4 regions of the Janthinobacterium sp. SUN100 genome follow, and region 3 is predicted to be linked to each of the others. Evidence: predicted binding sites of a transcription regulator. Region 3 holds the regulator's gene; each other region holds the start of a gene.

Region 1 (7,699 bases), on a different contig from region 3:
GGCAAGTGATCAACAAGTCGATCGACGTGGGCATCCGCGAATCGATACGCGAATTTACCAGCATGCACGAAAGCTTCCGGCGCCGCGTCGCGGCCGGCCTGTCGCACGACATGCGCAATCCCCTGGCCGTCATCAGCACCAGCGCCCAGCTGCTGTTCAGGCCAACCGACGCGGAGCGGGTGGTATTGCTGGCGCACAAGATTGTCGAGCACAGCAAGCGGCTCGACAGCATGATCGAGGAATTGCTCGATGGTCTCAGCTACCACCAGGGCCAGCAGCTGCCGCTGGTGCTGAGCCAATTCGACGTGCTGCCGCTGGTACACGCCGTGGCCGGCCAGGTCAACTTGCAGCGGCCGGACAAATGCCGGGTCAGCGGGCAAGCCGTCACCGGCTGGTGGTGCGAGAATTCGCTGCGGCGCGCGCTGGAAAACCTGCTCGGCAATGCTCTCAAGTATGGCAACGACACGCCCATCAGCGTGCACGTGGAAGCGGTCCACGAACGCCTGATCGTCACCGTCCACAATGGCGGCCAGGCCATCGCGCCGGAACAGGCCGCACGCATCTTCGACTACTTGCGCCGCGAAAACGACAACCCCGCGCCAGGCTGGGGCATCGGCCTGCCCTTCGTGCAAAGCGTGGCGGAAAGCCACGGCGGCAGCATCGCCGTCGACAGCGCGTCCGAAACGGGCACCAGCTTCATCTTCGACGTACCCGTCGATTGCCGCCCCTTCGTCCCGTCCGCAGACGTCCCCAAGAGTGGCGCCTAACGCACCGAATTGGTGCACGGAATGGCGCGACGCCACAAAAGTGGTCATATTTACACCTGTTCACGCCCGCCCTGTTGGCACGCTTCCTGCTGAGCTATACCCAGACACGGCTCAAGGGAAATCACAACATGGCAAATTTTTTCAATGAAATGACTGCAAATGAAGTGGGTACGGACAGCAAGGTACGTGAACACTATCGTGACTTCAGCAATTGGCTGGAACAGCAATCGCCCGAGACCATCGCCCGCAAGCGGGCCGAAGCCGACCTCACGTTCCGCCGGGTCGGCATCACGTTCGCCGTCTACGGCGACGATGCCGGCACGGAACGCCTGATTCCGTTCGACACCATCCCCCGCATCATCCCCGCCGCCGAATGGGCGCAGATGCAGACGGGCCTGGTGCAGCGCGTGCAAGCCTTGAACATGTTCATCCATGATATTTATCATGAGCAAAACATCATCAAGGCGGGCATCATTCCCGCCGAGCAAATCTACAAGAATGCCCAGTACCGCCCGGAAATGCAGGGTATTTCCGTCGCTTCCGACATCTACGCCCACATCGCGGGCGTCGACATCGTGCGCGCCGGCCAGGGCGAATTCTATGTACTGGAAGACAATTTGCGCGTGCCCTCCGGCGTATCCTACATGCTGGAAGACCGCAAGATGATGATGCGGCTGTTCCCGGAACTGTTCGCGCGCAACCGCATCGCCCCCGTCGACCATTACCCGGACATGTTGCTCGACAACCTGCGTTCCGTGGCGCCCATGGGCGTGGACGACCCGACGGTCGTCGTCATGACGCCCGGCATGTACAACTCCGCCTACTTCGAGCATGCGTTCCTGGCCCAGCAAATGGGCGTGGAACTGGTCGAAGGCAAGGATTTGTTTGTCAACGACAACTCCGTGTACATGCGCACGACGCGGGGGGCGAAGAGAGTCGACGTCATCTACCGCCGCGTGGACGACGATTTCCTCGACCCGCTGGCCTTCCGTTCCGACTCCTCGCTGGGCGTGCCGGGCCTGCTGTCCGTCTACCGCGCGGGACGCGTGACGCTGGCGAACGCCATCGGCACGGGCGTGGCCGACGACAAGTCCATCTATCCTTTTGTGCCCGACATGATCAAGTTTTACTTGTCGCAAGAACCGATCCTCAACAACGTACCGACGTACCAATGCCGCAAACCGGCCGATTTGTCCTACGTGCTGGCGAACTTGCCGACACTGGTGGTCAAGGAAGTGCATGGCGCGGGCGGCTACGGCATGCTGGTGGGCCCGGCGTCCAGCCTGGCGCAGATCGAGGATTTCCGCCAGCGCCTGCTGGCCAATCCGGGCGGCTACATTGCCCAGCCGACACTTGCCCTGTCCGCCTGCCCCACGTATGTCGAGGCCGGCATCGCGCCGCGCCACATCGATTTGCGTCCATTCGTGCTGTCCGGCAAGACAATTTCCATGGTGCCGGGCGGCCTGACCCGCGTGGCCCTCGGCGAAGGCTCGCTGGTGGTCAATTCCTCGCAGGGGGGCGGCACCAAGGATACCTGGGTACTGGAAGCCACATCCGCTTTTGCAGGAGAAAAAACATGCTGAGCCGCACCGCCGATCATTTATTCTGGATGGCCCGCTACACGGAGCGGGCGGAAAACACGGCGCGCATGCTGGACGTCAACATGCAGACGTCGATGCTGCCCCAGTCCGAGCAGGACGCGGAACAGGGCTGGCGCGCCACCCTGGGTATTTCCGAGCTGCAAAGCGCGTACGACCACAAATATGGCCGCTTCCACACGCGCGACGTGCTCGACTTCATGGTGCGCGACCCGAACAACCCATCTTCCATCCTCGCCTGCCTGACGGGCGCGCGCGAAAACGCCCGCGCCGTGCGGGGCACCCTGACGACGGAAGTGTGGGAAATCCAGAACGCCACCTGGCTCGACATGCAAAAGCGCCTGAAGAGCAATCTGCTGGAAACGGACCCCAGCCAGTTCTTCGAATGGGTGAAATACCGCTCGCACCTGTCGCGCGGCGTCACCCTGGGCACCATGCTCAAGGATGAAGCCATCCACTTCATCCGCCTGGGCACCTTCCTGGAGCGGGCCGACAACACGGCGCGCATCCTCGACGTGAAGTTCCACGGCGCGCGCGACACGTCGAAAGACATCACCCAGCGCGATTTCTACTACTGGGCGGCCCTGCTGCGCTCCGTTTCCGGCTTCGAAATCTACCGCAAGGTCTACCGCGACGTGATCACGCCGGCACGGGTGGCGGAATTGCTGATGCTGCGCGGCGACATGCCCAGGTCGCTCTTGGCCTGCATGGATGACGTGGTGGAAAACCTGAAACATATCCGCAACGACGTGTCGGCCGATACGGAGCGTTTCGCCGGCAAACTGCATGCGGAACTGAAATTCGGCCATATCGACGACATCATGAAGGCGGGCCTGCACCATACATTGACGGAATTTCTGGAAAACATCTATGACCTGGGCAACCGGGTCAGCCGCGACTTCCTCGTTCCATTGGCGGCCTGATGCAGCTCACCATCCGCCACGAAACCCATTACGCCTATAGTGCGCCGCTGGCCTACACCATCCAGCAGCTGCACCTGACGCCGCGTATCGAGCCGCAGCAGCGCGCCCTGTCCTGGCATATTGCCACGCCGGGCCAGTGCCACGCCTACACGGATGCCTACGGCAATCTGTCGCACATGCTGACGATTAACGGCAGCCATCAGTCGCTGAGCCTGGTGGCGCACGGCGTGGTGGAAACCATCTACCCGCACAAGGGACGGCTGAACCTGGTCGATACCCTGTCGCCGCTATTGTTTACCATGCCGACGCCGCTGACCCAGGCCAACCCCGCCATCCTCGAGCTGACGGCCGCCAGCCTGCCGGACCGCCGCGTGACGGCCGGCACGGGCCATTTGCTGCGCCTGGCCGAGCACATCGTCGGCAAGGTCGCGTATGAAAGCGGCGCCACCATGGTCACCACCACGGCCGGCGACGCCCTGGCCCTGGGGCGCGGCGTGTGCCAGGACCACGCCCATTTGTTCCTCGCGTGCTGCCACGCCTGGGGCATCCCGGCCCGTTATGTGTCCGGCTATATCGATCCGGGCACGACGGGCCACGCGGCCAGCCATGCCTGGGTCGACGCGTGGACGGAAGACACGGATTTCGCGGGCTGGGTCAGCATCGACGTCACGCATGCGCGGCTGATGACGGATGCGTATTGCCGCCTGGCCATCGGGCGCGACTACGATTCGGCCGCCCCCGTGCGGGGCGTGCGCCAGGGCGGCGGCACGGAAACATTACGAGTCGATGTGCAGATCGTGCCCGTGTAAACGGGCAGGAATGAGGCTGGCCGGGCCTTGCAGGCGGTAGGCCGGGCCCGGCTGGTGTAAAATGCTTCCCCTTTTGATTTGATTTACGACAATGACTTATTGCATAGGCATGCGCCTGAACGAAGGCCTGGTCTTCCTGTCCGACTCCCGCACCAACGCCGGCGTGGACCAGGTGGGCACCTTCCGCAAGATGAGCGTGTTCGAAAACCCGGGCGACCGCATGCTGGTCTTGATGACGGCCGGCAATTTGTCGATCTCGCAGGCGATCCGCCAGATCGTGTCCGAACACGTGGATGCGGACGGGCGCAGTATCTGGAACGTGGCCAGCATGTACGACGCGGCCCGCATCGTGGGCGAAGCCGTGCGCACCGTGCACCTGCGCGAAGCGAAGGCGTTGGCCGACTGCGGCATCGATTTCAATGTCAGCATCATTCTCGGGGGCCAGATAGGCGCCGAGCGCTGCCGCTTGTTCCAGGTGTATTCGGCCGGCAATTTCATCGAATCGCACGATGAAAACACGTATTTCCAGATCGGCGAAGCGAAATACGGCAAGCCCATCATCGATCGGGTCATCAATCCATTCACGCGCCTGGACGAGGCTGCCAAGTGCGCGCTCATTTCCATGGATTCCACTTTGCGCTCGAACATTTCCGTCGGCTTGCCGCTGGACTTGCTCGTCTACGAGACGGGCAGCCTGGCCGTCACGCGCTTCGTCACCATCGATGAAAAGAACCAGTATTTCCGCATGATCCGCGATACGTGGGGCGAACAATTGAAGCATGTGTTCGAAGGCATCGTCGATCCCGTGTGGAATGCGGCGCCGGAAACGACGACGAACGTATTATCGTCGTCCAACATGCAAAGCAAGCCCGTGCGCGTGGCCATCCCCGAGCACGTGAGCCGCGGCGGCCTGACGGTGGCGCCCCTGCAATCCCTGGCGCAGCAGTTCAGCGACGACAAGCAGCATTGACCGTTGACAGGCCCGCTGCGCGGGGCGCTGGACAAGTCGCTTTCCGCGTGCTTTTATGGCAATATGGGTTGACATTCAATCCAGATTGACCTGAAAGGCAGGTGGCGCATGGACTTGATCACTTCCGCCGTCGTGGCAGCCATCGGGCATGGCGCGCCCGGCCATGCTCTCGAAGCCGTCGCCAGCCATTATGAACGGCTCAAGCAAGCCATCGCCAAGTTCGACGGCGCCGCCGCCATCCTGGCCGCCATCGCCGCGCTGGAAACCGAACCTGCCGATACCCGGCTGCAACTGGCCCTGGCGGCCGCCCTGTCCGCCGCGAAAGTGCCGGACGACATGGAAACCCTGTTTGCCGCGCAAGGCTTGCTCGATGCGGTGCAGCCCCCGCTGCGTCCATTTCCCCCGTCGCCCGCCCCTGCCGACCAGGGCGCCGTCGTGTCGAACTATGCGGTGGTGAAAGTGTATTTCGCCACGGACCGCCAGCGCGACGTGGGCAAGCCGCCGGCCCAGCGCTTCAGCGGCGAACGCAACATCATGGGCGGCAATGGCCCCCTCAGCTATGGCAGCTGCGACGTCAGCATTCCCCGCGACCATCGCATGGGGCAGCTGGAATCGCCGTCGCTGTGGCGCCTGGAGTTTCGCGACGACCCGGCCAAGCACGTGGTGCTGCTGTCGGCCGAGGTGCAAGACCGCGGCAACTTCTTTGCCGCCTTGAAGACCCAGATCCGCGCCTCGGCTGGCAAGAGCGCCTTTGTCTTCGTGCATGGCTATAACATGAGTTTCGAGGATGCGGCCCGGCGCACGGGACAGATGGCCTACGACCTGGGCTTTGACGGCGCGCCCGTGTTCTACAGCTGGCCGTCGCGCGGCGAGGTGGCCGGCTACACCATCGATGAAAACAATATCGAGTGGAGCACGCCCCACCTCGCCAGCTTCCTGAGCGACTTTCTTGCCAGCACGGAGGCGGCGCAAGTGTACCTGGTCGGACACAGCATGGGCAACCGCGGCCTGGCGCGCGCCGTGGCCGACTTGCTGGCCGCGCAGCCGCAGCTGGCGCAAAAGATTACGGAAATCATCCTGTCTGCGCCCGATATCGACGCCGCCATCTTCAAGCACGATATCGCGCCGAAACTGGCCGCCGCGCGCAATCCCGTCACCCTGTATGCCTCGTCGCAAGATCTGGCCCTGGCCGCCTCGAAAGCCGTGCACGGCTACCCGCGCGCGGGCGACAGCGGCGCCGGCATGCTGATCGTGGCGGGCGTGGAAACCATCGACGCCACGGGCGTGGACACGAGTTTCATGAAGCACTCTTACTTTGCGGAAAAGCGCTCGGCCCTGTCCGACATGTTTTATCTGATACGCAACCAGGCGCGCGCCGACCAGCGTTTTCTCGACCCCGTCGATACGGTGGCCGGCCGCTATTGGACGTTCAAACCGTGACGCCGTTCCATCGAGTACGGCACGCATGCTAAGATACGGCCCAGAGGGTGGCAACGGGCACGGCGATGACGCCGCCAGCCGATCCCCCGCAAGCAGGCCTATCATGTTGACATCATCTTCTACACCGCAAGCCGAATCGCTGATCCGCAACACCAATGCCCGCGTCACCAAGACGCGCGTGAAGGTGCTCGACTTTTTAATGGCGCAAAGCCGTTCGCTGACCCACCATGAAATCCAGCAAGCGCTGTCGCAGGACAGCGACATCGATTCCGTCACCCTGTACCGGGTGCTGGAGTGGCTGACGGAAAATGAACTGGTGCACCGCATCGCGGGCGCCGACCAGGTGTGGCGCTTCAGCGCGGGCGCCGGCCACCAGGCGCACGAACACGCGCACTTCCAGTGCACGAAATGCGCGAACGTCACCTGCTTCAATGAAGTCAAGCTGCCCCCGCCCGTGCTGTTGCCGGAAGGTTTCAGCGGCGGCGAAGTCGATTACCTGATCAAGGGCTTGTGCCCGCGCTGCAAGTAATCGGCGGCAGCATTACCTGATCAATAAAGCCAGGTGATGCTCGTCATAAAATAGCTCGCCCACACGCATCGAGCGCGGTTCCGTACCGTACGCGATAAATCCCAGCGATTCATACAGGCCCAGGGCGGCATTGTTTTCCGCATTCACGCTCAAATGTACTTGCATGACGGCGGGGTCCGCTTCGGCCTGCGCGATGCAGGCGTTCACGAGACGCCGCGCCACGCCCTTGCCCCGCTGCGCCACATCGACGAACACGCCCCACAGCAAGGCCTTGTGCGATAGTTGCCGCATGGATTCGCGCCGCAAGCCGGCAAAGCCGACCAGGCGTTCGCCATCGAAGGCGCCAAACGCCCGGTGCAGCGGGCCGTCGGCGATGCGCTGCACGTGTTCTTCGGGCGTGCGCGCCAGCTCATCCTCGCGCGACGAGGAAAACGAGCTGGGCGAATCGAGGATGGCGCGCAGGCGCAGCGCGCAAAAGGCGGCGGTGTCGGCCGGCGTCAGCAGGCGAATGACGATTTCAGGTGCGGGCATGGTGGAATCCGGCAGTTTTTTTCCATTATACCCACGCCCCCGCCTCAGGCACGCACGCGGCGCAAACCCAGCAAGGTCCAGCCGTACAGGGCCGCCATCAGCAGCACCATGGCCGCGCCGAGGGCCGCCGTC
Region 2 (7,699 bases), on a different contig from region 3:
CAGCCGGCTGCCGCCGCACACCCTGTTCTTCAACCGTCCGCCGCAGCTGTGGCACGAGCACCGCGTCGCCGTGCTGTCGGCCGGCGCCGTATTTCTCGCCATGGCGTGCATGCTGAGCGCCTTGCTGCTGCAGCGCCGCCGCCTGCGCCGCGCCGAGAGCGATGCGCGCGAAAGCGAGCAGCGCTTCCGCATCCTCGTCGAGCATGCGCCCGAAGCCATCGTCGTGTATGACCTGGACCTGGACCGCTTCATCGACGCCAACAGCAGCGCGCAGCGCATGCTGGGGATGTCGCGCGAGGCGCTGCTGGCGCGCGGGCCGTTCGACCTGTACACGGGCGAGCAGCCCGATGGCCTGCCGCTGGGACTGATGATGGAAGAGCATCTGCGCCGCGCCATGCTGGGGGAACCCATCCTGGTCGAGCGCAATGTGCGGCGCGCCGACGGCAGCATCTTTCCCTGCGAAGTGCGGCTGGTGCGCTTGCCGATGGAAGGGCGGCGCCTGGTGCGCAGCGGCATCGTCGACATTTCCGAGCGCAAGCACAGCGAGCAGGAACTGCTCGGCTACCGCGACCACCTAGAAGAGCTGGTGCAGCAACGCACGGCGGCCCTGTCGGTGGCCGTCACCGAGGCCGAATCGGCGAACCGCGCGAAAAGCGTCTTCCTGGCCAACATGAGCCACGAATTGCGCACGCCCTTGAATTCCGTGATCGGCTTTTCGCAGATGATGGCCGATTCGAGCAGCATGTTCGAGGAAGAAAAGCATAACCTGGCCATCATCAACCGCGCCGGCCATCATTTGTTGACCTTGATCAACGATATTCTGGAATTGTCGAAAATCGAGGCGGGCCGCATGCAGCTGCAAGCGGGGCCCGTGGACTTGAACGGCTTGCTCGACGAGGTGCTCGAGATGGTGCGCATGCGCTCCGGCGACCAGGGCATCGCGCTGCGGCTGGAGCGTTCCGGCGTGCCGCCGCTGGTGCGCCTCGACGGCGCCAAGCTGCGCCAGGTGCTGCTCAATTTGCTGTCGAATGCGCTCAAGTTCATCGAGCAGGGCAGCGTGACCCTGTCGCTGGCCTGCCAGGCAGACAAGGATGGGCAAGTGGCGCTGGCGTTTGCCGTGCGCGATACGGGCAGCGGCATCGCGCAAGAGGACCTGGAACGCATCTTCGAACCGTTCGTGCAGGCCGACAGCGCCGTGGCGCAGGCCGGCACGGGACTGGGGCTGACCATTTCACGCGAATTCGTGCGCCTGATGGGCGGCGAGCTGCGCGTCGAGTCGACCTTGGGGGCCGGCTCCGTGTTCCACTTCGACTTGCGCGCCCCCTGCGTGCAGTGCCCTGCCGCCGCGCCGCTGGCGCCGGGCCGCGTGGCGCGCCTGCCGGCGGGCCAGCGCGGGCGCACGGTGCTGCTGGTCGACGATGACGACAACTGCCGCAAGCTGCTGGCCGGCTTGCTGGCGCCGCTGGGCTTCCAGCTGCAGGAGGCGGCGGGCGGCGTGCAGGCGCAAGCCATGCTGGCGGCGCAGCGCTACGACATCGTGCTCAGCGACTGGCGCATGCCGGACATGGACGGCCTGGCGCTGACGCGCTGGCTGCGCGCACAGCCGGCGCTGGTGCAGCCGCGCCTGGTGATCATGACCGCCTCCGCCTTCGAGGAAGAAAAGCAGGAGGCGCTGGCCGCCGGCGCCGACGGCTTCCTGCGCAAGCCGATCGAACAGGAACACCTGTTCGCCATGCTGGAGCAGCAACTGGGCGTGCGCTTCCAGCGCACCGCCGCCGCGCCGCCGCGCGTGCCGGCGGCCGCCTTCGACCTGCAGCAGGCGCTGGGCCAGCTGGGCGCGGCCGAACGGCAGGCGCTGCTCGAATCCGTTCGGGCCCTCGATTTGCGGCGCAGCGCCATCGTGCTGGCCGGCGTGGCGACCAGCCTGCCGCAGCTGGCCGCGCACATCGCCGCCATGCTGGAACAGCATCAGTACCAGCCGCTGTGCGCCTTGCTGGCGCAGCTGGCCAGCGAACCGCAGGGCGAAGACGCATGACGGTTCACGCATCCAAGGGCGCGCGCCTGGGCGGCGTCTCCATCGTGCTGGCCGTCAGCGTGGCGCTGACCTTTGTCGTCACCGCGCTGCTGCTGGTGTTTGCCGTGCTGTTTTACCAGTCCGAACGCGAGCAGCGCTGGCAGCAGCTGCACCGCAGCCTGGCCCTGAGCGCGGACCAGCTGGCCGTGGCCATCGAACTGCCCTTGTGGAATCTCGATGAAAAGCAGATGCAGGCCATCATGCGCAGCACGCTGGGCAAGCGCGATCTGGTGGCCAGCTCCCTGACGCCGGGCATCGGCAAGGAAGCGCTGGTGCTGCGCCGCACCGCGGCCGGCGCCATCGGCAGTTTTTCCTCGCTGTCCGCGGAACCCGGCTGGCTGGTGCAGCGGCGCCCCGTGACGATGGGCGGGCAAGTCATCGGCAATGTGGCCGTGTATGCGACGCCGGCCCTGCTGCACGCGCAGCTGCGGCAACGCGCGCTGGGCATCGGTGCCATGATCGTGGCGCTCGACGTGATCCTGGTGGCCAGCATCTGGCTGCTCATGTGGTGTCTGATGCTCAAGCCCTTGAAGGCGATCGGCCAGTATGCGGCCGGCGTCCAGGCAGGGCAGAGCGAAGCGGCCGGCACGCCGCCGAAAGCGTGGTTCCTGGGCGAGCTGCGCACGCTGTACCGTTCCATCCGCGACATGGTGGCGCTGCTCGACAGCCGCTACCGCGCCTTGCAGCGCAGCGAGGAGCGCGTGCAGATGGCCACCGGCGCGGCCAGCATCGGCATCTGGGACTGGAATGTCATCAACGATGCCTTGCAGTGGGACGAGCAGATGTATGCGCAGTTCAAGGCCGATGCGGACAGCACCATGGCGCCGGCGGCGATCTGGCGCGCGGCGCTGATGCCGGACGACGTGCCGGCCGCCAAGGAGGCCCTGCGCGCCGCGCTGGGCGCCGGCCAGGCCTTCACGCACGAGTACCGCATCCTGTGGCCCGATGGCGCCATCCGCTACATCAAGGCCGATGCCGTGATCTTCCGCGACGGGCAGGGGCGGCCCATGCGCCTGGTGGGTTCGAACTACGACATCACGGCGCACCGCGAGGCCGAACTGGAACTGCTGCGCCACCGCCATCACCTGGAAGAACTGGTGGCCGAGCGCACGAGCGCCCTGTCGGTGGCCGTCAGCCAGGCGCAGGCGGCGAACCGCGCCAAGAGCACCTTCCTGGCGAACATGAGCCACGAACTGCGCACGCCCTTGAATTCCGTGATCGGCTTTTCGCGCCTGATGGCCGCCTCGCCGAACATGCAGGACGATGAAAAGCGCAACCTGGCCATCATCCACCGCTCCGGCAATCACTTATTGACGTTGATCAATGAAATCCTCGAACTGTCGAAGGGCGAGGCGGGGCGCCTGCACGCGCAGACGGTCGTGGTGGCGCTGGCGCCCCTGCTGCAGGAAGTGATGGACATGCTGGGCATGCGCGCCGAGCAGCAGGGGCTGGCCTTGCGCCTCGATTGCGCCGACGTGCCGGCGGCCGTGCTGCTCGACGCGACGCGTTTGCGCCAGGTGCTGCTGAACCTGATGTCGAACGCCGTCAAGTTTGCCGGCGGCGGCGAGGTCGCCTTGCGCGTGCGCGGCGAGCGGCGCGATGACGCCACGTGGCGCCTGTCGTTCGCCGTCAGCGACACGGGCATCGGCATCGCCCCGGAAGACCAGCAGCGCATCTTCGAGCCCTTCGTGCAGGCCGACAGCGCGGGACCGAAGGATGGCACGGGCCTGGGCCTGGCCATCTCGCGCGAATTCGTGCAATTGATGAAAGGCGAACTGACGGTGGAATCCATGCCGGGGCAGGGCGCCACCTTCCGTTTCAGCATACCCGCGCAGGCGGCCGAGGCACCCGTGGCGGCGCCCGTGCCGCTGCCCGTGGCGCCGGCGCCCGAGGCGCCGCCGGCATTGCGGGCGCAAGACTTGCTGCTGCTGGCCGGGGAAGAGCGCGCCGCCTTGCTGGTGGCGCTGCGCGAATTGAACCTGGCCAGGGTGGCACTGTTGCTGGGCGCCTTGCCGCCGGCGGCCGCGCCCGTGCTGGCGCCGCTGCAGGCGATGCTTGACCAGCATCAATACCGTCAGCTGTGCGACTTGCTGGAGAATGAGGGCGCGCTGGCGCACGCTTGAAAAGTGTGGGCTGACAACATCGGATTCGCTGAAAAGACGGACTAAGTGCCGCCGATGGATGGTGCTAAATTGCAATAAAGATTATGATGATAGTACGTAGTTCATCGCAAAGAAATGTCTTGTCCAGCGCGGCAACGGATCGCCGCGCCTCATCCAAAGCTGAGAGAACTGCTACATGCACCGCGATTTTTCGGAAGTGAATTCGAAGGGCGAAGTACTGATCGTTGAAGATACGCCGGCTTCGCTGAAGCTGTTGAGCGATTTGCTGGGCGGCGCCGGCTATGCGGTGCGCCAGGCGCCGAACGGCGAACTGGCCCTGTGGACGGCCCAGGCGCGCCCGCCCGAGCTGATCCTGCTCGACGTGCGCATGCCCGGCCTCGACGGCTTTGAAGTGTGCCGCCGCCTGAAGGAGATACCGTCCCTGCGCCAGGTGCCGGTGATCTTCCTGTCGGCCCAGTACGACACGGACGACAAGGTGCGCGGCTTCGCGCTGGGTGCCGTCGATTTCATCGCCAAACCCTTCCAGGCCGAGGAAATCCTGGCCCGCACGGACGCCCACGTGCGCCTGGCGCGGGCGCAGCTGCAGCTGGCGCAGGAGCGCGCCAACCTGGAACGGCGCGTGGCCGAACGCACGGCCGAACTGGAGCAGGTGGCCAGCACCTTGGCGCGCGAAGTGCAGATCCGCCGCGCCAATGAAGAATTGCTGCGCCTGTCGGGCCAGGTCTTCGAAGCGACGCAGGACGCCATCCTGATCACCGATCCGGCCGGCGTTATCGTCACGGCCAATCCCGCCTTTACGCGCATCACCGGCTACGCGGCGCAGGAAGTGGTGGGCACGGACATTTTGCGCCTGCACGCCGAATACACGGGCGAGGCGGTGCTGCTGGCCCTGCGCCAGGGCTTGCGCAGCAGCGGCTGCTGGTCGGGCGAGGTGCAGACGCGGCGCAGGAGCGGCGACACCTATCCCTGCCTGCTCAGCGTCTCCACCGTGCACGGGCCCGACGGCGCCGTCGTCAACTACATCGGCGTCTTCCTCGACATCAGCGAGCGCAAGGCCGAGCAGCATCTGATCGATTTCCTCTCCTACCACGACGCGTTGACGGGCTTGCCGAACCGCGTTCTGCTGCGCGAGCGCTTCGAACAGGCGCGCGCGAACGCTCTGCGCGACGGCCAGCAGGTGGTGCTGATGTGCCTGGACCTGGACCGCTTCAAGAACATCAACGATTCGCACGGCCAGGCCGTGGGCGACAAGGCGCTGCAAGTGGTGGCGCGTTTCCTGTCCGGCTGCGTGCGCGAAGGCGACACGGTGGTGCGCCAGGGCGGCGACGAATTCCAGATCCTGCTGCAGGACGATGCCCTGCTGGGGCGCACGCTTGCGCTGGCGCAAACTATCCTGGCCGGCTTGCGCGAGGAACTCAGCGTCGATGGCGAGCGCCTGGCGCTGACGACCAGCATCGGCATCGCCATGTGTCCGGCCGACGGCGACAGCCTCGACGACGTGCTGCGCCACGCCGACACGGCCCTCGTGCGCGCCAAGGAAATGGGGCGCGACCATTACGCCTTCTTCACGGAGCGCATGGGCAGCGACATCCGCGCCCGCCTGGCGATGCAGCAGCAGCTGCGCGGCGCCATCGGCCGCGATGAATTCGAAGTGCACTACCAGCCGCAGATGTGCTTGCGCACGGGCGCCTTGCTGGGTGCGGAAGCCTTGCTGCGCTGGGATAACCCGGTGCTGGGCAAGGTGCCGCCCGGCCTGTTCATCGCGCTGGCCGAGGAATATGGCTCGATCACGGCCATCGGCGAATGGGTGCTCGAAAGCGTCTGCGCGCAAATCCGCGCCTGGCACGACGCGGGCCTGGGCAGCATCAAGGTGGCCGTCAACCTGTCCGGCAAGCAGTTCGCGCAAGACCGCACGGTGCCGTTCGTCGAGGCGGCCTTGCGCAAATACGCCATCGCGCCCGCCTGCCTGGGCATCGAAATCACGGAAAGCACGGTGATGGGCGACCCGGACAAGGCGGTGGCGGCCCTCACGCGCCTGAAGGATATCGGCGTGGGCATTTCGCTCGACGACTTCGGCACCGGCTATTCCAGCCTCGGCTACCTGAAACGCTTCCCCATCGACGTGCTGAAGATCGACAAATCGTTCGTCGACGACGTCACCACCAGCAGCAGCGATGCGGCCATCGCCCGTTCCGTCATTTCGCTGGCGCATAACCTGGACATGCGCGTCATCGCCGAAGGCGTGGAAACGCGCGAGCAGGTGGATTTTTTGACGGAACACGGCTGCGACGAAATGCAGGGCTATTATTTCAGCCGCCCCCTGGCCGCGGAAGCCTTCACGGCGCTGCTGCGCGAACGGCGTGTGCTGACGGTGGCGTCGGCAGCCGTGTCGGCATAAGCACACCCCGCGCCTGCACGATAACTGCACTGATATGGTGCGGGCGCCGCAATGCGGTGCATGATTCTCACGTTTCTTCCCTCTGACGCTGGCATGCATCCTGCTTTGTAGATCGTTATTTACACGATTGCAGTGCATGCCAGATAGCCCACATTTCGCAACGCCTTCTGCCGCCAGCGCGCACAGCGCCTGGCAGGCGCATTTGCGCCTGGGCTTTGCGCTGCACGATGGCGTCAGCCGTCTCGTCGAGCGCACGCACAGCGGCCCCCTGCGCGTGCAAAAGCCCCTGTATCCGGAAGGCGATGCCGTCTGCCACGCCATCATCATCCATCCGCCCGGCGGCGTGGTGGGCGGCGACCAGCTGGCCGTCGACGCCACGGTGGGCGAGGGCGCGCACGCCTTGCTCACGTCGCCGGGCGCCGCCAAGTGGTACCGCGCGAACGGCCATGTCTCGGGCCAGCACCTCGTGCTGCGCGCCGGCAGCGGCGCCGCCATCGAGTGGCTGCCGCAGGAAAGCATCTTCTTTGACCAGGCTTGCGTGCGCCTGCGCCACGAGGTGGAACTGGCGCCGGACGCCCGCTACATCGGCTGCGACATCGTCTGCCTGGGCCGCAGCGCCTCGGGCGAAATGTTCAACACGGGCAGCATCAGCCAGCAGGTGCAGATACGCCGCGGCGGCAAGCTGCTGTGGTGGGAGCAGGGCGTGCTGGCCGCCGGCGGCGCCCTGATGGTCAGCCCGCTGGGACTGGGGGGCCACACGGTGTGCGCCACCCTGATCGCCGTCGGCATGCCCGTTGCTCCCGCCGTGCTGGCGGCCGTGCGCGAGATCGCCGTGCCGGCCGGCGCCGCGTTTGGCGCCACGCACATGAAAGCGCTGGTGGTGGTGCGCCTGCTGTGCGGCGACAGCGAGGCGGCGCGCCGCATCATGCTGGCCGCCTGGCAGCTGCTGCGTCCCGCCATGCTGGGACGCGACGCCGTCGTGCCCCGCATCTGGAATACTTAATCAGGAAAGAAACGCAAGGAAAACCATGGACCTGACTCCCCGCGAAAAAGACAAGCTGCTCATTTTTACGGCCGCGCTGCTGGCCGAACGGCGCCTGGCGC
Region 3 (7,699 bases):
CTGTTGCGCTACCTGATCGGTTTCCGCGAGCACAACGAATTCCACGAACAATGCGTGGAGCGCATCTTTGTCGATATCTTGCGTCAGTGCAAGCCGCAAAAACTGTCCGTGTATGCGCGCTACACGCGCCGCGGCGGCCTCGACATCAATCCCTGGCGCAGCAACTTCAGCACCGGGGCGATGCCGGGCAATCTGCGCAATGCGCGCCAGTAACGCCAAACAACACTCCGCAACCATGCCAACAGGAATGTTGGCTGTGTTTTAAAACAACGTTGCAGTAGTGCCGCAGAGCATGTCAAAGACGCTGAAAAATCGGAAAATCGGCATTCGGCGGCGGAAAAACCGGCGCACCGCGTGTTTTTAATCAAGAAATAGCCGATACACGCCGATGTTATTTTTTTGCTAAAATGATGACCACGTGGGCTGTAGCGCCCACTGCGCCCGCAGCGGGCGTATACTGTTGAGAATTGGCGTTACAGGCCGCCGAAACAGGCCTATAATTCGGCTCGCAAGCCCTCTGCGCATTGCACCATTTCATTGAGTGTCATGACTAATCTTAGCAAAATACTATCCCTCGAAAACGTCCTGCTGGACCTGGAAGTCTCCAGTAAAAAGCGCGCCTTCGAGCAAGCCGGCCTGATCTTCGAAAACAATTACGGCATCGCCCGCTCTACCGTCTCGGACAATCTGTTTGCCCGCGAACGCCTGGGCTCGACCGGACTGGGTCATGGCGTGGCCGTGCCGCATGGCAGGGTCAAGGGCAGCAAAACCTTGAAAGCGCCCCTGGGCGCCTTCGTGCGCCTGGCCGAGCCGATTCCATTCGAATCGCCCGATGGCAAGCCCGTCAATCTGCTGTTTTTCCTGCTGATTCCAGATCATGTCACCCAGCAACATCTGGAAATCCTGTCGGAAATCGCCGAAATGTTTTCCGACGACGCCTTCCGCACGGCATTGGCCACGGATCCGGAACCGAAATCCGTGCATTCGCGCATCGTCAATTGGCAACCCAGTCTGCAAGCGGCGGGTTAAACTTCAGGTATTCCTCCACTCCTGAAGAAGACTGCCATGTTGCAAACGCCGCTGACGATACAACGCCTGTACGACGATAATCGTGAAAGTCTGCAACTGGGCTGGTTCGCCGGCTTCCCCGGCGGCGAGCGCCTGATCTCGGGCGACGTCTCGTCGGCCGCCGACCAGGTGGGCCACTTGAACCTGATCCATCCGGGCCGCATCCAGGTCTTCGGCCACCAGGAAATCAATTACTACCAACGCCTGAAGGTCAACACGCGCACCCACGTGATCGGCGAACTGATCGCCGGCGGCCCGCCCGCGCTGATCATCGCCCAAGGGCTGGAAACGCCGCCCGACATCCTCGCCATCTGCGACGAACAAAACATTCCCCTGTTCTCCACCCCGCTGCCGGCCGCGCAAGTGATCGACTTCCTGCGCGTCTACCTGTCGAAAAAACTGGCGCAGCGCATCATCATGCATGGCGTGTTCATGGACGTGCTGGGCGTGGGCGTGCTGATCACGGGCGACTCGGGCCTGGGCAAGAGCGAGCTGGGGCTGGAGCTGATCTCGCGCAGCCACGGCCTGGTGGCCGACGACGCCGTCGAATTCTCCCGCATCGCGCCCAATATGATCGAAGGCCGCTGCCCGCCCCTGCTGCAAAACCTGCTGGAAGTGCGGGGACTGGGCTTGCTCGATATCAAGGCCATCTTTGGCGAAACGGCCGTGCGCCGCAAGATGCGTTTGAAGCTGATCGTGCACCTCGTGCGCCGCAACGCGCTGGAAGAAGAAGTCGAGCGACTGCCTTTCCTGTTCCCCACGGAAGACGTGCTGGGCTTGCCCGTGCGCAAGGTCGTCATCCCCGTCGCCGCCGGCCGCAACATCGCCGTACTGCTGGAAGCGGCCGTGCGCAATACGATTTTGCAACTGCGCGGCATCGATACCTTGCAGGAGTTCATGGAACGGCAACGTTTGGCAATGAGCGGCGACTAGCGTTGCCAAGGAGTTCGCCCTTGCAAGGGCGAACCGTTGTGCAGGCACGCAGCAGTGCTGCGTGAATTCCCTGCTACACCAGAGATTGGCAATTAGCGGGGATTAATCTGCAAGAAGCACGCCCTCTTTTGTTTAACCAATACTACAGTCGAAATTGCAATAATTTGTAAAGATAGTTGCCTTGGGAGCGGAGCGCCGGCCTTTATTGTATGATCGGGTTATGCATATCGTCCTTATCACCGGAATATCCGGCTCCGGTAAATCCGTCGCGCTCAATGTGCTGGAAGATACCGGTTACTATTGTGTCGACAACCTGCCACCGGCCTTGCTGCCCAGCCTGGTGCAGACCCTGCTCGACGAAGGTACACCGCAACTGGCCGTCGCCGTCGATGCGCGCAGCGCCGAGTCGCTGACCAGCCTGCCGCACAATGTGGCCCTGCTGCGCGACCAGGGGCACGACGTCAAGGTCATGTTCCTGACAGCCACCACGCATTCGCTGGTGGCGCGCTTCTCGGAAACGCGGCGCAGCCATCCGCTGTCGCACGAATTGCGTCCGAACCAGAATCCGGCCAGCCGCCGCACCCTGATCGAGTGCATTTCGGAAGAGCGCGAACGCCTCTCGACCATCGAACAGCTGGGCCATGTGATCGACACGTCGGAACTGAGCGCCAACAAGCTGCGTGCCTGGATCAAGGATATCGTCGCCTCCGAACGCGCGCCGCTGACCCTGTTCTTCGAATCGTTCGCCTTCAAGCTGGGCGTGCCGCTGGACGCCGATTTCGTCTTCGACGTGCGGGCCTTGCCGAATCCCTATTACGACCTGGCCTTGCGCCCCCTCGACGGCCGCGACGCGCCCGTGATCGCCTTCCTCGACGCGCAGCCCAGCGCGCTGGAACTGCTGGCCGACATCCGCGCCTTCATCGAGAAATGGTTGCCGTCATTCAAGTCCGACAACCGCAGCTACCTGACGGTAGCCCTCGGCTGCACGGGCGGCCAGCACCGCTCCGTGTACATGGCGGAGCGGCTGGCGCAATATTTCGGACCCAACGAGCGCGTGGTTCTACGCCACCGCGAGCGCAGCTAGTTAATCGAGGTGGCGCAGCGGATGCGCCGCAGCCGGCCAGACGGGCGCAAAGAAGCGCGCCACCATGGCCGCGTCGACTTCGTCCAGGCTGGCGGGATTCCAGCGGGGCGCATTATCCTTGTCGACCACCAGCGCGCGCACGCCCTCGAGCACTTCGCCATGTTCGAAATTGTGGCGCACGACTGTGCGCTCCAGGCGCAGGCAATCGGCCACGCCCAGGTGGGTGCCCCGCTGCAGCAATTCCAGGGTCACCGACATCATCAAGGGCGAACGCAGGCGCATGGCCGCCAGCGCCTTGGTGGCGAACGCACTGTCGTCCTGCGCCAGCGAGGCCATGATGGCCGCCACGGAGCCGGCGCTGAAATGGCGGTCCAGCGCCGCGCGCGCCGTGGCCAGGGGGGATACCCCCGCCTCGGCCTGGAATGGCGCCGCCAGCGCCTTGATGGCCACAGGCAAGGCCTCGCCCGGCGTCGATTCAAACAGGTCCAGCAGCGCCCCCATCTGCGCTTCGGGCAGGTAGACATCGGCCAGGCCCGTGTACAGGGCGTCGGCCGCGTTGATCGTCAAGCCCGTCAAGCCCAGGTACAGGCCCAGCTGGCCGGCCAGGCGGGACAGGAAATAACTGCCGCCCACGTCCGGAAACAGGCCGATATTGACTTCCGGCATGGCCATGCGCGTGCGGCCCGTCACGATGCGCAAGCGGTTGCCGGGCCCGGCTTGCGCCACGCCCATGCCGCCGCCCATCACCACGCCATCCATCACGGCGATATACGGTTTCGGGTAGAAATGAATTAAATGATTTAAAGCATATTCTTCTGTGAAGAAATCTTCCAGCAGGGCGCTGCCGCCTTGCGGCGTGGCCAGGCCCGCATCGTAAAAGAAACGGATGTCGCCGCCGGCGCACAGGGCCTTGTCGCTGCTGGAGCGGATCACGACGGCGTCCACCTGCGGATCGTCGCGCCAGGCCAGCAGGGCCGCGCTCAGGGCGCGCACCATCTCCAGCGACAGGGAATTCAAGGCTTTCGGACGGTCGAGCACGATGTGCCCGGTGCGGTTGCGGATGGAAGTCTGGACGAAGTCGCTCATGGCAGGCAGGAAAGAAGTGAAAGTGCGAATATTCTAATGCCTGCGCGGGGAACATTGCGTTCCGCTGGGCGCAAAAAAGGGCGCAATGTGCGCCCTTAATTGATCACAACTGCTGGAAGCGGGTGGCCTTAGACGGCGACGACGGCTTCTTCCTCGGAGTTGTCTGGCAGATGCTTGATCGCCTCTTTACCGTGCCCTTGCACTTTGGTTTTGTATTTCATCACTTGCCTATCGAGCTTGTCGATCAGCGTATCGATCGCGGCGTACAGGTCGTGCGCCAAGCTTTCCACATAGACAGTCTTGCCGCTCAAACGCAGGTTGACTTCAGCCTTTTGACGTTTTTCTTTCTCTTTGAGGTTATCCACGGTCAGAATCACGGCGATATCGATGACTTGATCGAAATGACGTTTCACGCGCTCCAGCTTCGTTTGTACGTATTCACGGATGGCTGGTGTCACTTCGAGATGATGTCCGCTGATGGTGAGATTCATACACACTCCTAAAGATGATCGGGTTCGTGCGGTCCATCCTATCCGGCCCGCAGAGGAACCGAAAAAAACTTACAAACACTTACGCAGGCTCACTGGCGGAATTTTTAATGCTTCCCGGTATTTGGCAACAGTACGTCGCGCAATCACCATGCCTTGTTCCCCCAGCATGTCCGCAATCTTACTGTCGGATAAAGGATTTTTAGGGTCTTCTGCTCCTGTCAGTTGCACGATCAATGCCCGTATCGCCGTCGATGACGCTTCGCCCCCCGCTTCGGTGGCGACGTGGCTACCAAAGAAATATTTCAACTCGAACATGCCGTGCGGGGTCAGCATGTACTTTTGAGTTGTTACCCGCGAGATAGTACTCTCGTGTAAACCCAGTGTATCAGCTATTTCACGGAGCACAAGGGGGCGCATGGCAACGGCCCCATGCGAGAAAAAGTTCTTTTGTCTTTCTACTATCGCCTGTGCCACGCGCAGGATCGTGTCGAAGCGCTGGCGCATGTTCTTGATCAGCCACTTGGCCTCCTGCAACTGTGCGCCCATGGCGCCCTCCCCCTTGCCTTGCTTGAGCAAGTTGGCGTACATGGCGTTGACGCGCAGGCGCGGCATGACGTCGTTGTTCAGGGTCACTTGCCAGCCATTGCGCGCGCGCTTGACGACGACGTCGGGCACCACGTAATCGGACACGTCCGAGGCGAACACGGCGCCCGGATGCGGATTGCACTGGCGAATCACCGTCTGCGCTTCGCGCAAGTCTTCATCGTCGCAATCGAGGGCTTTTTTCAGCTTGTTGAAATCGCGCTGGGCAAACCAGGCCAGGTGCTTTTCCACGATGACGAGGGCCATGCGCCGCGTCACCATGGCGATGTGTGGCAAGCGCTTGATTTGCAGGGCCAGGCATTCGGACGCGTTGCGCGCGCCCACGCCCGGCGGATCGAAACTTTGCAGCAGCGACAAGGCCGTGCGCATCTCGTCGGCGTCGATTTCCAGCTCTTCCGGCAGGCGCGCCAGGATGTCGTCGAGCGACTCTTCCAGGTAGCCATTGTCGTCGAGCGCGTCGATGATCAGCTCGACCAGTGCGCGGTCGCGCAATTCGAGCACCGTCACGCGCATCTGCTCCATCAGGTGTTCGCGCAGGGTGCAGTGATGGGCCTCCAATTGCGGACGCGAATCGTCGTCGTCGGGCGCCTTGCCCCGGCTCGCCTCACTCCAGTCGCTGTCGCCGCCATCCGCGGCGGCCGGGCTGTCGCCCCCCTCGCCGTCAAACGCTTCCGCTTCGGCCGGCGCTGCGGGCGCCTCCTGGCCTGGCGGCTGGGGCGGCGCTTCGGCCGGTGCGGCCGTGGAGCTCAAGGCCCCGTCGGACAGCAGGCGCAGCGAACGGTCGAGCGGATCATCGAGGCGTTCGAGCAAGGGATTGTCCGTCAGCAATTGCTCGAGTTCCTGGTGCAATTCCAGGGTAGACAATTGCAACAGGCGTATCGATTGCTGCAACTGCGGCGTCAGTGCCAGGTGCTGCGAAGTGCGCAGCTGCAATGATTGTTTCATTGGCTTACATGCGGAAGTGTTCGCCCAGATAGACCCGGCGTACCGACTCGTTCGCAATGATGTCGTCGGGGCGTCCCGACGCCAGCACCGAGCCCTGGTTGATGATGTAGGCGCGGTCGCAAATACCCAGCGTCTCACGCACATTATGATCGGTAATCAGCACGCCGATATTGCGCTCCTTCAAGAAACGCACAATGCGCTGGATCTCGATCACGGCGATCGGATCGACGCCGGCGAACGGCTCGTCGAGCAGCACGAAACGGGGATCGGTGGCCAGCGCGCGGGCGATTTCCACGCGGCGGCGTTCGCCACCGGACAGGGACAGCGCCTGGTTCTCGCGCAGCTTTTCAATCTGCAAGTCGGCCAGCAATTTATCCAGCCGCTCCTCGATCTCGGCCTTCGTCAGCGGACGGCCTTCGACGGTCTGGATTTCCAGCACGGCGCGGATATTGTCTTCCACCGTCAGCTTGCGGAAGACGGACGCTTCCTGCGGCAGGTAGGACAGGCCCATCTGCGCGCGGCGGTGGATCGGCAGGCTGGAGATATCCACGCCGCTGATATCGATGCTGCCGCCATCGGACGGCACCAGGCCGACGATCATGTAGAACGAGGTGGTCTTGCCGGCGCCGTTCGGGCCCAGCAAGCCCACCACTTCGCCGCATTCGACTTGCAGCGAAACATCATGCACGACTTGCCGCTTGCCATAGGTTTTTTGCAGCCCGCGAACGATCAGGGTGCTGCCGCAACGTGTATTTTCCATTATTTCTTTCCTGGCGCGGGCGTGGCCGGCGCTTTCTCCGCTGCCGGCGCCTTGGTCTTCGGCTGGATCACCATGCGCACGCTGCCGCCATCGGCGGTGCTGGTGCCGCTGTTGGAATTTTCCATCGCAAATTCTTCCTTGCGGCTGTCATACGAGATGAAAGCGCCATTGGCCACATCGGTGACTTTCGCGCCTTCCAGGCGCGTCAGCTTGGCTCTGGAAAACAGTTTCACCACTTCCGTCTTGTTGTCGTATTCCACGCGCTCCGCCTCGCCTTCGACCCACAGGTCGCCCGCGCCATCGCGCTTCTGGCGGAAGGTCGCAAGCTTGCCGGGATCGGCCCAGAAGGTGATGAACTGGTAGCCTTGCGGGTCTTCCGTGATCAGGGCCCGGCCCGCCTTCATGGTCAGGGTGCCCTTGACCAGCACGACGTCGCCCGTCAGGGTGCGCACCTGCTTGACGTCATCGACGTGGCCGCTGCGTGCCGTGATGACGGCTTCCTTCTCGGAATCGGCCTTCTCGGCATGCGCCACGCCCATGATGGCCAGCGAAAATACGGTCAACAGCAAGATGTTCTTCATAGTATAGTTTCCTTGTTTCATTCTGTCATTTTGCCGCCGCGGCCGGGCGCGGTTTCGGCGGGAGGACCATGCGCAGCGCATTCTGCACTTCCACCACGCCGGTGGCGTTATTCGCCTTCATGCCGATGCCATTGATGCGCGAGGCGCC
Region 4 (7,699 bases), on a different contig from region 3:
CACGATGCCCTTGCTGCGCGTGATCGGCATGGTAAAAGCCAGCGGACTGGCCGCATCGAGCCCCGCCTGGCTGATGACGCGCAAGACGGCGACATTTTCCGTCGGCAACAGCGTCGTATCCGCCAATTGCAATTCCAGGTCCAGGTCGCGCATGTCGATGGGCAAGCCATCCTGCTTCAGCAATAGCCGGTCCGGCACGGTGCCGCGCACGAAATCGTCGCCCAGCACGCTGTAGCGACCGCGCGACATGACGAGAATGGCGTGGTCGCCTTCGTCCAGCCGGTTGCGCAATTTGTTCCAGCTGCGTTCCGTCAACAGATTGCGCCCCACGCTGGGCACGGACACATACGCCAGGTACAGGTCGATAAACACTTCATCCGGCGCGCGCGTGGCTTCCCCATCGAGGCCCGCACCGGGACTGCCGGCAAACAGGCTTTCAATCTCCTTGTTGCTCAAGCGCAGATGCTGGATCAAGCCCTGCTTTAACATTTGCGCGACATCAAGCTTTTCGAACACGTCCATGCGGATGCGCGCGATCTGATCCGGGTCACGGCCTTGCGCGAAGCCAAGTTTTTTGCGCGACACTTTCAAGGCCGACGCCAGCACGCTCTGGTTGATGATGCGCACGGAAGCCGTGGCCTTCGACACGCCATCGATATCGGCGTGCGTGGCGTCCGTGGCGCGTTTCTTCCTGGCATCGATAGCGATATTCTGCTTCAGCGACAGTCCCTGATACTGTTTGACGAACTGGAATAAAGGCGCCTCGCCCAGGCCATCGAGAAACACGGGTTCGTGCTGCGACAACACGGCCACGTCCAGAAAACTCCCTTGGGGATTGATAGCGATCAATAAGTTGACGGGAACGCCGGAAAAGCCGGGGATCGGCGCCAGGTCCACGGATTCAAATACGTAGCCGACCAGCTCCGTGGCCGTGGCGTTTTGCCGGAACAATGGCCAGACGGGCAAGTCGGTCTCCTTGTCGCCCACGACGATGGGAGCAGGAAAACGCCGCGCCAGCTCGGCCTTGGCGAGCACGCCCGCCCACGCCTGTCCCAGGATAAACAGGAATAGCCAGCATCCGATGAACAACCGCATTATCCGCATGCACCACGCTCCGTGCGGCGCCTTGTCGCAAGGCGCCGCGTTCATTTATTAGAAGAAAATAATGCCGCCCAGGGACACGCCATTCATCTTCGCTTCGCCGCCCGTAAAGCCTTTCGAGCGCGTCTGGCCCAGCTCGCCCACCAGGGTGATCGCGCTGTTGAGCGAGTAATACGCGCCCAGGGTCAGGTTGGCGTTCGACTTCAAGCCGCCCGTGCCGGCCGTGTTGTCGTCGTTCTTGCTGATGCCGTAGGACAAGCCCAGTTTCAGTTTGTCCGTCGTCTTGTACGTGCCTTGCAGCAGCCAGTTCTTCGACTTGGTATCGCCCTGATCCGCATCGGACAGGATGCCCAGCCCCTTGCCGCCCTGGAAATTGACCAGCACGCCAGCCGGCCCCATCTGGTACGAGCCGCCCACTTCCACGCCGCGCATGGTCAAGTCATCGACGCCCGGCGTTTTCGACGTGAATTTTTGCGACTTCACGCCCAGCCAGGCTTTCAAGCCTTCCTGCGCATACGTCAGCTGCGCCTGCACTTGCGGACTCGACTTCGAAGAATAGGTCGAGCCTGCAACGATCGGCGTATCGGAGACGGGGCTGACCAGCGCCACATCGGCGCCAAAGCCGCCCGACTTCGGCGAGCTGTACATGATCTGGCCATAGTTGCCCAGATAGGTGTAGCCGGCGCCGATATGGCCCAGGGTCACCCGGCCCCGCTGCGTCGCCTGCACGGGTGCGCCCGAGCCCAGCAAGGTCATGTCGGACAAAATCGCATTCGCGCCGAAGATGCCGTAGTCGCGGCCCAGCTTGAAAGTGCCCATGTGTTCATTGCCAAACGTGAAGAAGGCCTGGCGCACATCGACCACGCTGTTCTGGCTGATGGCGCTATCCGTGGCCGTCGAGTTGTAGATGCCGATCAAAGCTTTCACGTCGTACTCGCCCAGCCGCGAACTTGCCGAGGTGATCAAACCATTCGGCAGCAAGCCGTTGCCGATGGTCGTGCGGTCCTTCTCGCCGCCGCAACCGAGCGCCTGGCCGCCCAGCGCCAGCCCGCCCACGGCATCGCCCGAACACGACACTTGCGTGTAATAGGCGTTGACGATGCCGCCCACCGACACGGTCCAGTCGCCAGCCTTGATATCGACGGCGTGTGCCTGTCCCATCGCTGCGATCGTCATGACACCGAGGCTCCCCAGCTTGATCAATGTATTCATTGCTTCTCCTCTTTCTTCTCTGTTTTTAGTGTGCACACCAGTGATTGATGTACCTCAAGCTTTGGCAATAAGCGTGCCCAGCGCGGCCCATAGGGAGAAAGAGAAAATACGTATTTGACTTGTGCAGCAGCGGATCAATCGCCACTGCCGGTGTTCATTTTTTGACCGCAAGCAGGCATATCGGGCGTCCAGGTAAACAAAAAACTGACGGCCTGGGCCGTCAGCAAAAAGAAAACACCCGGCGGACAGGGAGACACCCATCCGAGTGGCCCGGATGCTTCACCCCGTTACTTCGATGCCAGCTTGAAGACCCACACGGAACCGCCCTGTTCCAGGAAGTTGACCTTCTTCGCCACCTCGCCGCCCCACAGCGGCACGGCGCCACCCCAGCCGGAAACGACGGCCACATATTGCGTGTCGCCATCCTGCCAGGTGACGGGCGGCGCCACGACGCCGGAGCCCGTCTGGAATTTCCACAGTTCCTTGCCCGTCTTCGCGTCGACGGCTTTCAGGAAGCCTTCCGGCGTGCCGTAGAACACCAGGTTGCCGGCGGTACTCATCACGCCGCCCCACAGCGGCGCGTTGTTCTTGATTTCCCAGACGATCTTGCCCGTCTTCGGATCGACGGCGCGCATGGCGCCGATGTAGTCGTCAAACAATGGCTTGATGGTGAACCCCGCGCCGAGGAAGGCCCCGCCCTTCTTGTAGCTGATCGGCTCGTTCCAGATATCCATGCCCCATTCGTTCGCGGGAACGTAGAACAGCTTGGTTTGCGGCGAGTACGCCATCGGCATCTGGTTTTTGGCGCCGAGGAAAGCGGGCGCGGCAAACACGGTCGTGCCCTTCTTGCCTTCCTCTCCCTTGGTGGGGTCGCCAGGGCGGCCGGCGGCAATGAAATTCGGCCGGCCCGTCTTCAGGTCGATGCTGCTGGCCCAGGTGATTTTCTTCACGAATGGAAAGGCGTTCTGCAGCTTGCCCGTGTTGGCGTCGATCACATAGAAGAAGCCGTTGCGGTCGGCCTTGCCGCCGTAGCGCTTGCCATCCATGTCGAAGGTGACGAACTCGTTGGCGCCATCGAAATCCCAGGCATCGTTCGGCGTGTTCTGATACGCCCACTTGATCTGCCCCGTTTTGACGTCCAGCGCCACGGTGGATGACGAGTACAGGTTGTCGCCGGGACGCAAGTGGCTGTTCCACGGCGCCGGGTTGCCCGTGCCAAAGTAGGCGAGCTTGGTTTGCGGATCGTAGGTGCCGCCCATCCAGGTCGAGGCGCCGCCCGTTTTCCACAGGTCGCCCGGCCACGTCTTGTTCGCCGTGCCGGACACGCCGTTGTCGATGGCCTTGCCATCCTTGTCGTAGCGGTGGCCCATATGGCCTTCCACGGTCGGACGGCTCCACACGAGGTCGCCCGTCATCGGATTGCGCGCTTCGACCCGACCCACGATGCCGAATTCCCCGCCCGACACGCCCGTCAGCAGCAAGCCTTCGGCGATCAGCGGCGCAGCCGTCATCGAGTAGCCGGCCGCGTAATCGTCTACTTTCTCTTTCCAGACGATCTTGCCCGTATTCTGGTCCAGCGCCACCAGGTAGGCGTCCAGGGTACCGAAAATCACCAGGTTGCCATACAGGGCCGCGCCGCGGTTGACCACGTCGCAGCACGGCATGATGCCGTCCGGCAAGCGATGCTCATATTTCCACAGCTTGGCGCCCGTTTTCAAGTCGACGGCAAAGATGCGCGAATACGATGCCGTGACGAACATCTTGCCGTTGTGAATCAGCGGCTGCGATTCCTGGCCCCGCTGTTTTTCGCCGCCGAACGAAAACGACCAGGCCGGCACCAGCTTGGCCACGGTCTTGTCATTGATCTGCGTCAACGGCGAATAGCGCTGGCCTTGCGTGCCCATGCCAAACGACAGGACGCTGGCCGGATTCTTCGCCGTGCTGTCGAGCATGGCATTGGTGACATTGCCCACGTCGGCCGCCTGGGCCAGCGATGCCAAACCCAAACCGATGAGTATCCCCATGATTTTTTTCTGCACAATCATCTCCCTCTGTTTTATTAGTATGTGTGTATCAAGTCTTGCGGTGCTCATGCGGCTGGGCATGCAACAGCGCGCACTCTTCATCGGTGAACAGGCGCGAGCGCGTCAAAAAGCGCTTGCCCGTGCCGTTGTCGAGTGAAAACATGCCGCCATTGCCATCGACCACATCGATAATCAACTGGGTATGCTCCCAGTACTCGAATTGCTCGAGTCCCATGTAGAACGGTGTGCCATTCAAATTGCCGAGATAAATGTCGGTATCGCTGACATCGAACTCGCCCAGCGCGTAGCACATGGGCGCACTGCCGTCGCAGCAGCCGCCCGACTGGAAAAACATCAGCGGGCCGTGACGCTGGCGCAACTTGTCCATCATTTCCAGCGCCGCATCGGTGGCGACCACCCGGGCAATTGCTGCACTCATGGCATCCCTTTCTGCGCGCCGCGCCCGGACAGCAAGCGCGGCGCCTGTTGCCGGTTTAGAAGAAGCCCAGCGCTTTCGGGCTATAGCTCACCAGCAAGTTCTTCGTTTGCTGGTAATGGTCGAGCATCATCTTGTGGTTTTCGCGGCCGATACCCGATTGCTTGTAGCCGCCGAACGCGGCATGGGCCGGATACAGGTGGTAGCAATTGGTCCACACGCGGCCCGCCTGGATGGCACGTCCCATGCGGAAGGCACGGGAACCGTCGCGCGTCCACAGGCCGGCGCCCAGGCCGTACAAGGTATCGTTGGCAATCGCCAGCGCGTCGGCCTCATCCTTGAAGGTGGTCACGGACACGACCGGTCCGAAGATCTCTTCCTGGAAGATGCGCATCTTGTTATTGCCCTTGAACACGGTCGGACGCACGTAATAGCCGCCTTCCAGGTCGCCCGCCTGCGTGTTGCGCTCGCCGCCGGCCAGCACTTCCGCGCCTTCCTGGCGGCCGATGTCGAGGTAGGACAGGATTTTCTCCAGCTGCTCCTGCGACGCCTGGGCGCCGATCATGGTGGCGGAGTCGAGCGGATTGCCCTGCTTGATGGCGGCCACGCGCTTCAAGGCCCGTTCGATGAATTTTTCGTAGATCGACTCCTGGATCAGTACGCGCGACGGGCAGGTGCACACTTCGCCTTGATTCAGCGCAAACATCGCAAAACCTTCCAGGCACTTGTCGAAATAATCATCATCCGCATCCATCACGTCTTCAAAGAAGATGTTCGGCGACTTGCCGCCCAGTTCCAGCGTGACGGGAATCAGGTTTTGCGCCGCATAGCCCATGATCAGACGGCCCGTGCCCGTTTCGCCCGTAAAGGCGATCTTGGCGATGCGCTTGCTCGACGCCAGCGGCTTGCCCGCTTCCAGGCCGAAACCGTTGATGATGTTCAGCACGCCCGGCGGCAGCAGGTCGCCGATCAGCTCGATCAACACCATGATGGAAGCCGGGGTTTGCTCGGCCGGTTTCAAGACAACGCAATTGCCTGCCGCCAGGGCTGGCGCCAGTTTCCACACGGCCATCAGGATCGGGAAATTCCACGGGATGATCTGGCCCACGACGCCCAGCGGCTCATGGTAATGGTAGGCATAGGTTTCCGCATCGATTTGCGCGACGGAACCTTCCTGGGCGCGGATGCAGCCGGCGAAGTAACGGAAATGGTCGATGGCCAGCGGAATGTCGGCATTCATCGTTTCGCGGATCGGCTTGCCGTTGTCGATGGTTTCCGCCGTGGCGATCAGGCTCAGGTTCTGTTCGATGCGGTCGGCGATGCGGTTCAGGATATTGGCGCGCTCGGCAGGCGAAGTCTTGCCCCAGGCATCCTTGGCGGCGTGCGCGGCGTCCAGCGCCAGCTCGACGTCTTCCGTCGTGGAACGGGCGATTTCGCAAAATGGCAAGCCCGTGATCGGGGTGATGTTAGGAAAGTATTCACCTTTTACTGGTGCAACGAATTTGCCGCCGATGTAATTGTCATAGCGTTGTTTGAAGGGATTGGCTACGCCCAGTTTGCTGATGTCTGCGAGATTCATGTCGTCCTCTATCGGGTTAATTAGAATGGAAATACTTAATTAAAATCAAACGTCCTGGTACAGATGGGGTGAGTACACGGAGTCTTCCGCAAATGCCGTGCCAGCTCGCCATCCCACTACAAACTTAGCCGGTTTTACCCCCGTTGCAAGGGCGTGGCGTCAATCCCGGCCCGCTTTTCAGCGCATGCCCCGGACTTGGGTGGGGGCGTGGCTCTGTTTGCGTTTTGAACAAGGTGGCAGCATCCTGTTCCAATCCGGGCCAGCCCTGCTGTGCCGCCACGCCGCCGCTGCACAATGGAACAGGTGTACCAGACTGGAACACCTGCGCCTGTGCCATGAAGGAATCAACGAATCACCACGCCCCATGGCAATTCACCCACGGCAATATCGGCCACCTTGCGCGCGCTGGCCGTGTCGATGACGGACACGCTGTTCGAGCGGCCATTGGCCACGTACAGCTTGGCGCCGTCGGCCGTGATGGCCATGTTCCACGGGCGCTTGCCGACGCCAATCGTGGCCGTGACCTGATTGCTGGCCGTGTCGATCACCATCACCGTACCGTCGATACCGTTCGAGACATACACTTGCTTGCCGCCGGGATGGACGGCGATGCCATTCGCATTCTTGCCCGCTGGAATGGTGGCAATCGCCTTGCGCGCGGCCATGTCGATCACGTAGACGGCATTGACCAGTTCGCACGCCACGTAGGCGCGGCCCGAGTCCGGGCTGAAACCGATGCCGCGCGGCCGCAATCCCACGGCGATGGAAGCGACCTGCCGGCGTTGCGCCACATCAATGACATCGACTTGCTCCGCCTCTTCCGCGCTGACCAGCAGCCAGCGCCCGTCCGGGCTGAAGACGGCGTGTTCCGGATTGCGTCCCTGCACCTTGATATCGGCGAGCAAGGTACCTGTCTGGCCATCGAGCAAGGCCACACTATTGTTTTCCTCGACGGCCACGGCCACGTGACTACCGTCTTGCGAGGCGCTGACGCCTTCGGGCGACTTGCCCAGCGCCACCGTGCGCACGGGTGCGCCGCCAGCGTTGTCGATCAGCAGCAAGGCGCTGCTGGCCGCATCCGTGACAAACAATTGCCGCCCGGCGGGGTCGGCGGCGATGCCGCGCGGACGCTTGCCTGCGGCGATCTGGCGCACCACCTGGTCGGTCGCCGTGTCGATCACGCTCAAGGTGCCCGACTTTTCATTGGGAACATAGGCAAAAGGAGCGGCCTGGACAGCGGTACTGGCGAGCGCCGACAGCAGCCAGCACACCTGGCGCAAGCGCAAGAAGAAGTTGGGCATAATCACCTTTTCAATGGCAAAACGAGGGAAAAGCGCGCGGTAGCGG

Evidence for each region. The regulator sigma-54, encoded in region 3, starts transcription at its own class of promoters, with help from an activator protein. The targets are predictions, from matches to a motif close to TGGCANGNAANCTGCTTT.
Region 1: the regulator sigma-54 is predicted to act here: its motif matches at 843-860, upstream of O0881_RS02000 (circularly permuted type 2 ATP-grasp protein).
Region 2: the regulator sigma-54 is predicted to act here: its motif matches at 6,685-6,702, upstream of O0881_RS06170 (urease accessory protein UreD).
Region 4: the regulator sigma-54 is predicted to act here: its motif matches at 6,438-6,455, upstream of adh (aldehyde dehydrogenase).

What each region holds. Positions count from the first base shown of each region.
Region 1 covers NZ_JAPUBU010000001.1:496,275-503,973, reverse strand. Annotated here, with positions in the region: gene O0881_RS02005 (HAMP domain-containing sensor histidine kinase) at 1-767, shown strand, start outside; gene O0881_RS02000 (circularly permuted type 2 ATP-grasp protein) at 896-2,350, shown strand; gene O0881_RS01995 (alpha-E domain-containing protein) at 2,344-3,288, shown strand; gene O0881_RS01990 (transglutaminase family protein) at 3,288-4,097, shown strand; gene O0881_RS01985 (peptidase) at 4,189-5,067, shown strand; gene O0881_RS01980 (alpha/beta fold hydrolase) at 5,176-6,507, shown strand; gene O0881_RS01975 (transcriptional repressor) at 6,611-7,036, shown strand; gene O0881_RS01970 (GNAT family N-acetyltransferase) at 7,049-7,567, opposite strand; gene O0881_RS01965 (hypothetical protein) at 7,612-7,699, opposite strand, start outside.
Region 2 covers NZ_JAPUBU010000001.1:1,417,508-1,425,206, reverse strand. Annotated here, with positions in the region: gene O0881_RS06185 (PAS domain-containing hybrid sensor histidine kinase/response regulator) at 1-2,035, shown strand, start outside; gene O0881_RS06180 (ATP-binding protein) at 2,032-4,197, shown strand; gene O0881_RS06175 (EAL domain-containing protein) at 4,373-6,595, shown strand; gene O0881_RS06170 (urease accessory protein UreD) at 6,732-7,598, shown strand; gene O0881_RS06165 (urease subunit gamma) at 7,624-7,699, shown strand, end outside.
Region 3 covers NZ_JAPUBU010000003.1:186,656-194,354, forward strand. Annotated here, with positions in the region: gene queF (NADPH-dependent 7-cyano-7-deazaguanine reductase QueF) at 1-213, shown strand, start outside; gene O0881_RS17330 (PTS sugar transporter subunit IIA) at 547-1,029, shown strand; gene hprK (HPr(Ser) kinase/phosphatase) at 1,066-2,001, shown strand; gene rapZ (RNase adapter RapZ) at 2,222-3,085, shown strand; gene O0881_RS17345 (enoyl-CoA hydratase/isomerase family protein) at 3,086-4,171, opposite strand; gene raiA (ribosome-associated translation inhibitor RaiA) at 4,300-4,662, opposite strand; gene O0881_RS17355 (RNA polymerase factor sigma-54) at 4,732-6,210, opposite strand; gene lptB (LPS export ABC transporter ATP-binding protein) at 6,215-6,970, opposite strand; gene lptA (lipopolysaccharide transport periplasmic protein LptA) at 6,970-7,551, opposite strand; gene lptC (LPS export ABC transporter periplasmic protein LptC) at 7,577-7,699, opposite strand, start outside.
Region 4 covers NZ_JAPUBU010000009.1:9,955-17,653, reverse strand. Annotated here, with positions in the region: gene O0881_RS29105 (4Fe-4S binding protein) at 1-1,095, opposite strand, end outside; gene O0881_RS29100 (porin) at 1,153-2,313, opposite strand; gene O0881_RS29095 (PQQ-dependent methanol/ethanol family dehydrogenase) at 2,601-4,337, opposite strand; gene O0881_RS29090 (DUF779 domain-containing protein) at 4,387-4,776, opposite strand; gene adh (aldehyde dehydrogenase) at 4,832-6,352, opposite strand; gene O0881_RS29080 (beta-propeller fold lactonase family protein) at 6,697-7,653, opposite strand.